DNA from 2 places in the Acetobacterium sp. KB-1 genome. Region 1 is predicted to be linked to the other one. Evidence: riboswitches for the same ligand, from Rfam matches in the RefSeq annotation. Region 1 holds a riboswitch; the other holds the start of a gene.

Region 1 (5,607 bases):
TTGCTACAATATAAATTAATAACAGGTATCCCTGCATCTTCAATCGCTTTTACATAATCTGGATAACGTTCAACAATCATTGTTCGTGCGATTACAACATCTGGATCAGCTGCAATTAACAATTCCGGATCATCTTTATAACTAAATTGCTCTTTTTCTAAAACTGCTTCAGGATAATTATCGCTGGTTCCTACCCCGATAATTTCACTATCTAGACCCATTGAAAAAAGATTTTCAGTATGTGCTGAATAAAGTGATACAACTTTTTTTGCTGGCTCACTCAAAGAAATTTCTACACCACTATCATCAATAAATCTTATTTCTGAATCCCCTGTTGTTTGAACCGCTTCTGTCGTTGAACACCCTGTCAACCCCATTAGTCCTGTTAATAACACACAAAATAATGCCACTATTGCTTTAAATCGTTTCATTTTCTTCTCCCCTTTTTTTACTATTCTAAGACCAAAGAATGATTAAAAAAATCACCTTTGACTTTAAAAACATCGTATAATGTTTGACTGGTTAATACCTCTTCACTTTTACCACAATCATAAATTCCATCATGGTTTAATATAATTAATTCATCACAATATTTTCGTGCTAAGGATAAATCATGAATAACCATGATCACTAATTTACCTTTCTCAACTTCCGAACGCAATTGTTTGAAAAATCTCACCTTATAAAAAATATCAGCATTTGATAATCCTTCATCCACTAAAATCGCATTACTTTCTTGGGCTAATACTTTGGTAAAAAACGCACGTTGTACTTCACCACCACTTAATTGTGTTAACGGTTTATCGCAATACTCACTTAAATCATTTTCTTTAATCCGTGTATTAATAATTATGTCATTATCTTCACGACTCATACTATCATGAGCATAGCGGCCCATTGACACCAATTCTTTTAGAGTATACGGAAACTTTACAATTGTACTTTGTCTCATATATGATAATTCTTTCGCCATTTCTTTTTGAGAATAATCACCTAGTTGTTTTCCCTTGAGTAGCACTTCCCCAGAATTCATTGGAATATCTCTTGAAATAACATTAAGTAACGTCGATTTCCCAACCCCGTTTGGTCCAATAATCCCATATAAAATATTAGGATGAAACTCAATACTGATATCATTTAGGATTTTCTTTTTACCATAACTCACATAAATATTTTTCATATTTATCATCCTGCTTACCTCTTTTTCATAATAAAAATATAAATAAAAAACGGCCCTCCAACCATGGTCGTTAATACCCCAACTGGTATTTCATGTTGCAAAACAGTTCGGGTTATAGTATCAGCTAATAATAAAAACAAGGCCCCTAAAAGGGCACTCATTGGCAATACTTTACGATTATCTGCGCCAACAAAAATACGACATAAATGTGGTACAACCAAACCAACAAATCCAATAATGCCACACAATGATACTGCAAATGCGGTTAATGTGACAGCTGTCAATAATAATAAACGATATACAAAATCATAAGCAATTCCAACGGATTTGGCCTCTTCTCTTCCTAATGTAAGAATATTTAATTCTTCCATATACCGGGATGCTATAAAATATCCAATCGCAGTAATAACCGCAACAACACATACTTTTTCAATAGGTTTTGATGCTAAATTTCCCATCAACCAATAGACCATTTCAACAACATCTTCATCTGCTAAACTCTTTAATAAGCTAATTCCTGCTGAAAAAATGCTTCCAATAATAATTCCAGCTAAGATTACATTAGCCGAATCCAAGGTGCCTTTTACTCGTGATAACCACATCACAATTGCAATTACAACATAACTAAAGACAATTGCCAAAATCTGAATTGGCAGTGCCACCCCAAAGGCAATATTAACGTAAATTGCCAAACATGCTCCAAAGGCGGCTCCTGATGAAATTCCTAAGGTATAGGAATCTGCTAAAGGATTTTGGAGTAAGCCTTGTAAAATTACACCACTTGACCCTAATGCGCTTCCCACAAATATCGCCGCCAACACTCTGGGAAAACGAATTTTATAAAAAATCGTTTTCCCAATCTCAGAATCTATTTCCGTTAGATTCACTTTACCAACATTTATTGCAAATAGCCCAAGTCCAATCAGTCCAATTATAAGAATCAAATTAATCCATTTACTTTTCATAAAATATTTCCTGCCATTATTCACATTCCTGCTTTTTTATTTATTATTAATGTCAAAAATAGCTTTATTTTTAAACGATTAACAACCTTTATAGATATTTATCAAAAAAACTCTTAGTTTCTACTAAAAACTAAGAGTTTATATGTTATACAATAAAATCATCTCCATTACTTGTAGAGTACTTGTGATACAATAATAGGCAGATATTCTGACTCAAGCATTCCCATTTTTTCACCTTCCCAGTTTCCCAGTGGTTTATTGAAAAAACTAAACTTTTACAGCGGCAAGACCGTGTAGGATTTTCACCTAACTTCCCCTTTTATTAATCGTTCAGAAACGATTATCCTATTACAATTATTTAATTACTCTTATAATAACATAATTGTAAAGTATTATCAACATATGTCAATAACATTATTTTTTAATTTTAACTTTCTTTCAAAAAATACAAAAGCCACCTCATCACAAGGCGGCCTTAATTGTATTAATATTTGAGTTTTTATTTGTCTAAGCACGCAAAAAATAATACAATTTAGCGTAATGCCATTTACGCTAAATTGTATTATTACGCTAAAAAGTATAAACTACTATATTTATAGCTTTCTAAATTTTTTAAATATTTCGTTCAGATGATTTTCTAATATAACGTCAACTAGAAAGTGACCCAAGGGTGTTACAATTTCATTGTAGCTGAACAAAGATTAGTATCAATAATATCCGAAAATAACCCTTCCTGAGAAAAACGATTCAAAACAGCAACCTGTCTTAGATCGTTTTTCTCAATTTTTTACAAAATTTGTTTCTGATTAAGAGCCATGCTTACCCCTCCTTCATTTGCTGACTTTCTGTCAAGGCCTGAATAAACTTGCGGATCGCCGGGCTCTTATCTTCTTTCCGGCAGGCTGCGATCACATCAAATCGGTACTGATCCCCTTTGAGAGGAATGCAGCGGATCCGGTCATTGGCATAGAACTTGAGCTTTCCGGGAATAATCGCCACTCCATCCCCGGCTTCGGCCATCAATAAGGATGAGCTGATACACTCATAACGGAGCATCTTATTCGGGGGTATTTTTTCGGCGTTGAAAACCTTATTCATATAGGTTGCATAGCCATTGAATTTGTCATTGGCCGGCAGCAGAATCCGCTGTGAAAAGAGTTCATCAATGGCCACACTTTTCTTTCTGGCCAGCGGATGGTTTTTGCTGACTGCCACCCGCAGCACATCGGGATATAATTTATAAGTATCGCACCAGGAACTGAGCAGCTCCTGGTCGAAATCGAGGGTGATAATAACATCGACCTCATTGGTCTTTAATTTTTGCGGTAGATCGCCATAATCGCAGGAAAGCAAAGTCAGTTTAACGTGGGGACAGGCCTGTTCAAATAATTGCGCCGATGGTCCCAGAATTTCCCTGGTGTGGGCATGGAGATAACCGATTCGTAATTCCATTTCAAGCCCGGCGACGGCCATTTTTACTTTTTTCATGCTCTCATCATACTGATTGACAATAATATTGGCCTCGGTCAATAAGATCCGGCCAATCACGGTCAGTTCCAAATGGTGGTGGCTTCTGGTAAATAAAGACGCTCCGACTTCTTCTTCCAGGGCGGCAATGTGCTTACTCAATACTGATTGGGTAATAAACATTTCCTCTGCCGTTTTGCTGAAATTAAGATTTCTGGAAAGCGCAATAAACTCTTTCAATAAATCAATTCGCATCGATTTTTCCTTTCCTTTTCCAGATTAAGCTGCTGATGAGCTTGTAGGTCCTCTCATCAGCAATCGCCGCGGTTAACGCGATCGCCTGAAACATCTGGAAACTTTCTCTCTTTATTCTACCTGATTAATAAATTTCCGGCAAGAAACCTTCATTTATATTTAATCTTATATTATTCGTCTTAAGCTAAAGAATACAAGAAGGACTATTCTATTTTGGAATAGATCATGGTCTTTTTTGAATTTCACACTAAATCCGCCGAATGATATAATTCGTTTACAATGATAAATATTTAACAAAATACTTGTAATTATTTATCCACATTACAATTAAGAGGAGAATTACTTATGAACCTGAAGTACCCCAATCTTTTTTCCCCCATCAAAATTGGAAACATCACCTACAAAAACCGGATTTTTTCGGCACCGATCTCGTTGCAGGAACTGTCCCCGGAACTTACCTTAACTCAGGAAAACATTGCCTTTTTTGAGCTGCGGGCCAAAGGCGGCGCTGCCAATGTTACCGTTGGTGTTGCCAATGTGCTGGACACCGGTCGTGGTCATACCAAGGAACTGGCGCTGGATAATCCTCTGATTATGCCATCCCTGACCCATTGTGCCCGAACCATCCGACGCCATGGTTCAATCCCCAGCATTGAACTGTGCCATGCCGGAATGTTTGCCGGTCTGCCCAATCTGGAAAATCCCCATCCCACCAATATCCCTTATGGACCGCTTTATGAAGTAGCCGCAGATGGTACTGTCGTACGCCCATGGGATGAAGGAATGATCATGGAATTAGTGGAAGCTTTTGCCAATGGTGCCCGCCTGGTTAAAACCGCTGGTTTTGAAATGCTAATGGTGCATGCCGCCCATGGCTGGTTGCTGAGCCAGTTCATTTCGCCGACAAACACCCGCTGCGATCAGTTCGGCGGCAGTTTTGAAAACCGCATGCGCTTCCCGGTAATGGTCTTAAAAGCGATCCGCGAAGCCGTCGGACCGGGCTTCCCGATTGAATTCCGAATGAATGCCGTGGAGCTTTTTGAAGAAGGCCATGGTTTGGATGAAGCCATCGAAATCGCTAAATACGTTCAGGAATATGTGGATATCATCCACGTCAGCGCTGGTAATCAAAAAATCGGCGAAACCTTTGTCCGTACCCATCCGGATATGTTCCTGCCACATGGTGTCAATGTCGAATATGCCGCTGCGATTAAAAAGCATGTCAACATCCCGGTAGCAGTAGTTGGTGCCATTACCGATCCGGACCTGTGCGAAGAAATTATCGCTTCCGGCAAGGCCGATATTGTAGAAATGGCCCGTGGCCTGATGGCTGATCCGTTCCTGCCGCAAAAAGCCATGGAAGGCCGTGATCAAGACATCCGTAAATGTATGCGCTGTCACGTCTGTTTTGACACCATCATTATGACCCGTGATACCGCCTGTGCCCTTAACCCGGTTATCGGAGAAGAAGAACTGTACTTCTCGCCACCAGCGGCCCCAGCGAAACTTAAAAAAGTCCTGGTTGCCGGCGGCGGTCCTGGCGGTATGCAGGCAGCCATTACTGCGGCCGAACGCGGTCACAACGTGATTCTCTGCGAAGCCACCGACAAATTGGGCGGCCAGATTCTTTGCGAGGCTCATGTTGATTTCAAGAAAAACTATTTTGAATTTGGCCAATGGTTAATCCATCAGCTGGAACAACTGGATAACGTCGAAATCCGCTTAAACACCCGAGTTGAT
Region 2 (5,607 bases), 1.9 Mb from region 1:
ACAATGGATTCTTTGACCACTCCGGCGATTCTTACTTTTTTACTCATTGCAATTGCTCCATTGCTTCACCAGTAGCAATCTGCTCAGCAGCATTAAAATGTTTGATCCGATCTCTAACTTCCGCTTTTTTAGCATCGTTAAAACGGTCCAGAGTGCCCACCAGATAACCGGTGATTCGGCGAATGCGTTCAAATTTCTGCTCTCCTTCTGACCGACCGCAACTCGGGCAAACATCCCCGATAATTCCAGTATAGCCGCAAACCGGATCCCGGTCCACCGGATGGTTAATGGAACCATAGCCAATACCGGCTTCCTTCATCGCTCGGACCACCTTTTCAAAGGCCTCCAGATTATCCATCGGGTCGCCATCCATTTCCACATAGGTAATGTGCCCAGCATTGGTAAGCTCATGATAAGGTGCTTCCAGTCTGATTTTGTCGTAAGCACTGGTTCCATAGTAAACCGGGATGTGGAAAGAGTTGGTGTAGTATTCCCGGTCGGTTACACCCGGGATATCGCCAAAAATAGTTTTATCCAGCTTGACAAATCGTCCGGCGGTACCTTCTGCCGGCGTGCCCAGCAGGGTAAAGTTCATCTGATAGTGCTGGCTGGTTTCATCCATTCGCTTTCGCATGTGGCCCACAATTGCCAGCCCCAGTTCCTGGACTTCTTGCGCTTGCCCATGGTGCTTTCCGGTTAAAACGACAAGGCATTCCGCCAGTCCAATAAAGCCCATACTCAGGGTCCCATGTTTGAGCACTTCCCGGATTTCCATCTCTTCAGTAAGATCATCGGAATCAATCCAAACCCCCTGTCCCATCAAAAAGGGAAAATTTTTGACCTTTTTATGGGCCTGAATTTCAAATCGTTCCAGTAATTGATCAATAACCAAATCAATTTTTTTATCCAGCTCAATAAAAAACAGTTCTTTGTCTCCTTGACTATTTAAGGCAATACGGGGCAAATTAATGGTGGTGAAGCTCAGATTCCCGCGGCCATAGGTGATTTCCCGATTGGTATCATGGACATTTCCAATCACCCGGGTGCGGCAGCCCATATAGGCTATTTCTGTTTCCGGTTGACCTTCTTTGTAATACTTCAGGTTGTAGGGTGCATCCAGAAAGGAGAAATTGGGAAACAATCGCTTGGCACTAACCCGGCAGGCCAATTTGAACAAATCATAATTGGGGTCCCAGGGATTATAGTTCACCCCTTCTTTGACCTTAAAAATATGAATCGGAAAGATCGGCGTCTCCCCATTGCCCAGACCAGCCTCAGTAGCCAGCAACAGGTTTTTTATCACCAACCGCCCTTCGGTAGAACTATCCATACCATAATTAATCGAACTAAAGGGGATTTGGGCCCCGGCTCGGCTGTGCATCGTGTTCAGGTTATGGACAAACGCTTCCATTGACTGATAGACACTACGGTCGATTTCCCGCTCGGCATTTTCCATTGCAAAGCCTTGCACCCGGTTAATGACATTGGCGTCAACAATCCATTGGGCCAGGCTCCGGGCTTCTGCTTCTTGATAACCTTTGGGTTGATTTAATTCGGGTCTTAACCCCAGTTTCTTTTCGATGTCCGTGCCGATGGCTTTAACCTTTGCTAAGGCATTCTTTGTCTCTGTTAATAAGGTTAAGGCCTTGGCAAGGTTCTCCTGATAAAGCCGGACAAAGGTTTTTTTTACCCCCGGAACCATGGCATAGTCAAAATTGGGAATGCTCTGTCCGCCATGCTGATCATTCTGGTTCGACTGGATGGCAATGCAGGCCAGAGCCGAATAGCTTTGAATATCATTGGGTTCGCGCAGATGTCCATGGCCAGTAGAAAAACCATTTTTAAACAGCTTTTCCAAATCAATCTGAGTGCAGGTCGTCGTCAGGGTTAGAAAGTCCATATCATGAATGTGGATTTCACCGGCTTTATGAGCGGCTGAATGCTCTGGATTCAAGACAAACATTTCATAAAACTGCTTGGCGCCCTCTGACCCGTACTTCAGCATCGTGCCCATAGCGGTGTCCCCGTCAATATTGGCATTTTCTCGTTTTACATCATTATCCTTAGCGTCCTTGAAGGTCAGGTCTTCATATATTTTCATCAGCCGGGTATCCATCTCCCGAATTCGGGTTCGTTCAGCCCGGTATAGAATATACTCCTTGGCCGTTTTGGCGTGTCCGGTTTCAATCAGGATTTTTTCCACCGCATCCTGAATTTCTTCCACTGTTGGCGCATTCGTATTCATTTCCTGCTCAATATAAATGGTAACCCGCTCGGCCAGATCCATGGCCGTCTGATAATTCTGGCCGCCGATTTCACTGGCTGCCTTGAAAATAGCGTTGGCAATTTTTTCAATGTTAAACGGGGCTTCTCGTCCGTCTCTTTTTCTAATTTTTGTAATCATTCTGGTCGTTTCCTTCTTTCCTGCTAGTCTTTTTGTTGTTTTAGGCATGCAAAAACCCCTCAACGGCGTGGTCAAGAGGCATAATGATACATTGAACACCCTCTATCACGCGTAGAGTCTGGTGCATTTAATAACGGCGGGTAATCTGACTCCGGTTTGAACGTTCAGAAACAAACAGCTTAACCTGTTTATTTTCTTTTAACATCTCACCATTACAGCGGCGGGACCGTGCAGGATTCACACCTGCTTCCCCCAAACTGCACCTGTTGGCACAGCACCATTATCTCCTTATTTTGTTGTTTGTATTTTATCACATACAAGATGTAGTGTCAAACTGATTTATAATGCAAACGTTAATCACTATTTCAATCAAGTAACATCATCCCTATCGTGAACTTTTTCGCTTGTTTATGATAACATAAATTTAAAAATTTCTACCGTTAAATTTTTTGCAAACCCTTTCAAATTTTGCTAGTCTTAACTTTCTTCAGAAATATATATATTCGGCTGATAAGTATTGACAGACAAAAATAGGTAAGGTATTATCTATTAAGGTAAGGTCTTACCTTAATAGAAGCGAGGAGGTTATATTTTGGACCATATCGACTCAATGACCGATCAAAAATTTATCTTTGGCAGTGTTCAAGTCGTTGCCAACCAGATGACCACCCAACTGGAGCGGGAACTAAGAGAATACAATCTAACAACCAAGCAGTGGCTGCTCACGATTGTCGTTGCGAATACCTTTGATCATAACCCCACCATCAAAGAAGTCGCCAAAGGAATGGGCAGTTCTCATCAGAACGTCAAGCAGGTAGCTCTGAAGTTAGAACAAAAAGGCTTCATTGTTATGGAAAAAGACCCTCAAGATGCCCGAATCACCCGGATCAAACTAACCGACGCCGTCGATTCTTTCGGTAACGAAAGTCAGGCGAAAGCAGTGATTTTTACTGAAAAATTATTTAACGGCATCTCGGCAGAGGAGCTGGCTATGACTCGGTCAACCCTTGCAAAGATACTGACAAACCTGGAAAAGATGGATCAAGAATCAAGATAACAGGAGGAAAATACGTGAAAAAAGCAATGATTATTATTCTGGGCGTATTGGTACTAGTAGGTGCCGGCGGATTTTTTTATCTCACCAGCGGCCTGGAATCCGGGGAAAACCTGGCAATCAATCCGGTGGATCTACAAAAAATTGAAGATGGCACCTATGCCGGTGTTTACGAATCTGGACGTTGGACCAATGAGGTTGCCGTCAGTGTGGCCAATCATCAGATTACATCAATTGATGTGGTCAAATCCGTCACCATGGAATCTCCAGATGTGACCAGTACGATTATCAACCAAGTCATTAAAATACAAAATACCACTGTCGATACAGTCAGCGGTGCCACGGTTACCAGCAAAGCCTATCTCAAATCCATTGAAAATGCCTTAACTCAATAAGATGCAAAGAAAGGAAATGCCCATGAAAACCATGATACTTTATGCCAGTAAATATGGCTTTACCGCGGACTGCGTCGCAGAACTAAAAAAGAACTTAAACGGAGAAACCCGACTCGTCAATATCAATTCCGATAAAATTCCCGCTCTGGACGACTACGATACAGTCTTAATCGGCGGTTCTATTTACATTGGACAGATTGACAAGAAAATAAAGAAATACTGTCTTTCACATTTAGATGAACTGAAAAACAAAACTCTGGGCTTTTTTATCTCCTGTGGTTCGGCTGAAACAATTGATACTTATTTTAAAGACTCTTTTACCGACATTCTGCTCGAAAAAGCCCTTACTCTCGATAATTTTGGTGGCGAAATGAGACCGGATAAAATGAAGTTTTTTCATAAGTTCGTGTCAAACATGGTCGAGAAGTCTGCCCAAAAGGATAACACGTCTCCGATGAAGCCGTTGCCCGAAAGCATTCTTCGGATGGCAAATACGATCAATACTCATTCCTGACCGCCACTATCTTCAACTGGCTCGATTGTATCCAGCAGTAGCTTCATAGCCGCCACAAACTGAGAATAGAAATTGATGATTTCTTTTTCTGCCCCGCTTTCAAGTGCTTTCTGGAAGTCTTTGGCGATTTCAAACAGTTGTTTGGCACCAATGCTTCCAGAACTGCTTTTAACCTTATGAACGATCTGGGCTGCCTCCTGAAAGCTTTCAGCTTTGATGGCAAAATCCAGATTTGCTATCACTTCCTGATTTTCATTGAAATAGGCTTTTAAAACACGCTCATAAAGTACCGCGTTGTCTCCCATGTATCGGAGTCCTTCTTCCCGGTCAAGCACCGGGGCATCCGCCACTTTTCGGCTGTTTTGTTCGATGCTCTGGCTGTTAGCTTCTTTAATTCTGTTTTCTTTGCCCTTTATTTCAGCGCTTGCAATTTTTCGGATGGTTTCCACAAATTTTTCGGGATTAAAGGGTTTACTGATATAGTGATGAATACCATAAGATTCGCATTTTTCCTTAACCCTCTCAATCACATCAGCCGTTATGGCCACAATCGGAATCTCAACCGAAAGTTCCCTGATTTGCTGGGCTGCTTCATAACCGTTAAGTACTGGCATATGCAGATCCATTAGAATTAAATCAATCTCTGTGCGATGTACCTTAAACAGATCAATCCCTTCTTGCCCGTCATTACCCAACCAGACCCGGAATCCCGCCGGCTCCAGTAATGATTTTGCAATAAGCTGATTGGTTTTATTGTCTTCTACTACCAGAATACCATAATTATTTTCAAGGCTATCCTTATCTTCCTGTTTAAATACCTGATTGGCGACAATGGCTTTGGTTCTGAAAATTTCCAGAATACCATTGTATAAAACTGATGGGATAATCGGCTTTCCGATACCGATATCCACCCCCTGGCTATCCAGTTTATCAAACAAGTCTTCCCGCATCATTGGCAACAGCATAATAACCCTGGGCTTTTTCAAGATTTTCCTGTTGTCCTGAATCATTTCCACAAACTTGAACCCACCGCCGGCAGGGGTATCATAATCCAGAATCAGCAGATCAAAGGGCTCTGAAAACTTACCATTTTCCAACTCCAGCATATTGACGGCACTGGCCGGAGAAGTTGTCAGTTCACAATGCATCCCAAAGGCGCCTAAGTAACTGTCAATTATATTCATATTTGCGCCGGTCTTTTCCAGTACCAGCGTTTTAATGTCATTGAAATACAAGGATG

The links. Region 1 has a riboswitch for cobalamin ahead of DOZ58_RS03905 (iron ABC transporter permease). Riboswitches for the same ligand answer to the same signal wherever they lie in the genome.
Region 2: it holds a riboswitch for cobalamin, as region 1 does, so the genes downstream of both, DOZ58_RS13575 (anaerobic ribonucleoside triphosphate reductase) here and DOZ58_RS03905 (iron ABC transporter permease) in region 1, are expected to answer to the same signal.

What each region holds. Positions count from the first base shown of each region.
Region 1 is NZ_CP030040.1:832,889-838,495, forward strand. Features, by position in the region: gene DOZ58_RS03895 (ABC transporter substrate-binding protein) at 1-431, opposite strand, end outside; gene DOZ58_RS03900 (ABC transporter ATP-binding protein) at 452-1,180, opposite strand; gene DOZ58_RS03905 (iron ABC transporter permease) at 1,195-2,145, opposite strand; cobalamin riboswitch at 2,326-2,509, opposite strand; gene DOZ58_RS03910 (LysR family transcriptional regulator) at 2,965-3,867, opposite strand; gene DOZ58_RS03915 (FAD-dependent oxidoreductase) at 4,213-5,607, shown strand, end outside.
Region 2 is NZ_CP030040.1:2,924,063-2,929,669, reverse strand. Features, by position in the region: gene nrdG (anaerobic ribonucleoside-triphosphate reductase activating protein) at 1-47, opposite strand, end outside; gene DOZ58_RS13575 (anaerobic ribonucleoside triphosphate reductase) at 44-2,404, opposite strand; cobalamin riboswitch at 2,522-2,701, opposite strand; gene DOZ58_RS13570 (MarR family winged helix-turn-helix transcriptional regulator) at 2,997-3,461, shown strand; gene DOZ58_RS13565 (FMN-binding protein) at 3,476-3,853, shown strand; gene DOZ58_RS13560 (flavodoxin domain-containing protein) at 3,876-4,367, shown strand; gene DOZ58_RS13555 (response regulator) at 4,358-5,607, opposite strand, start outside.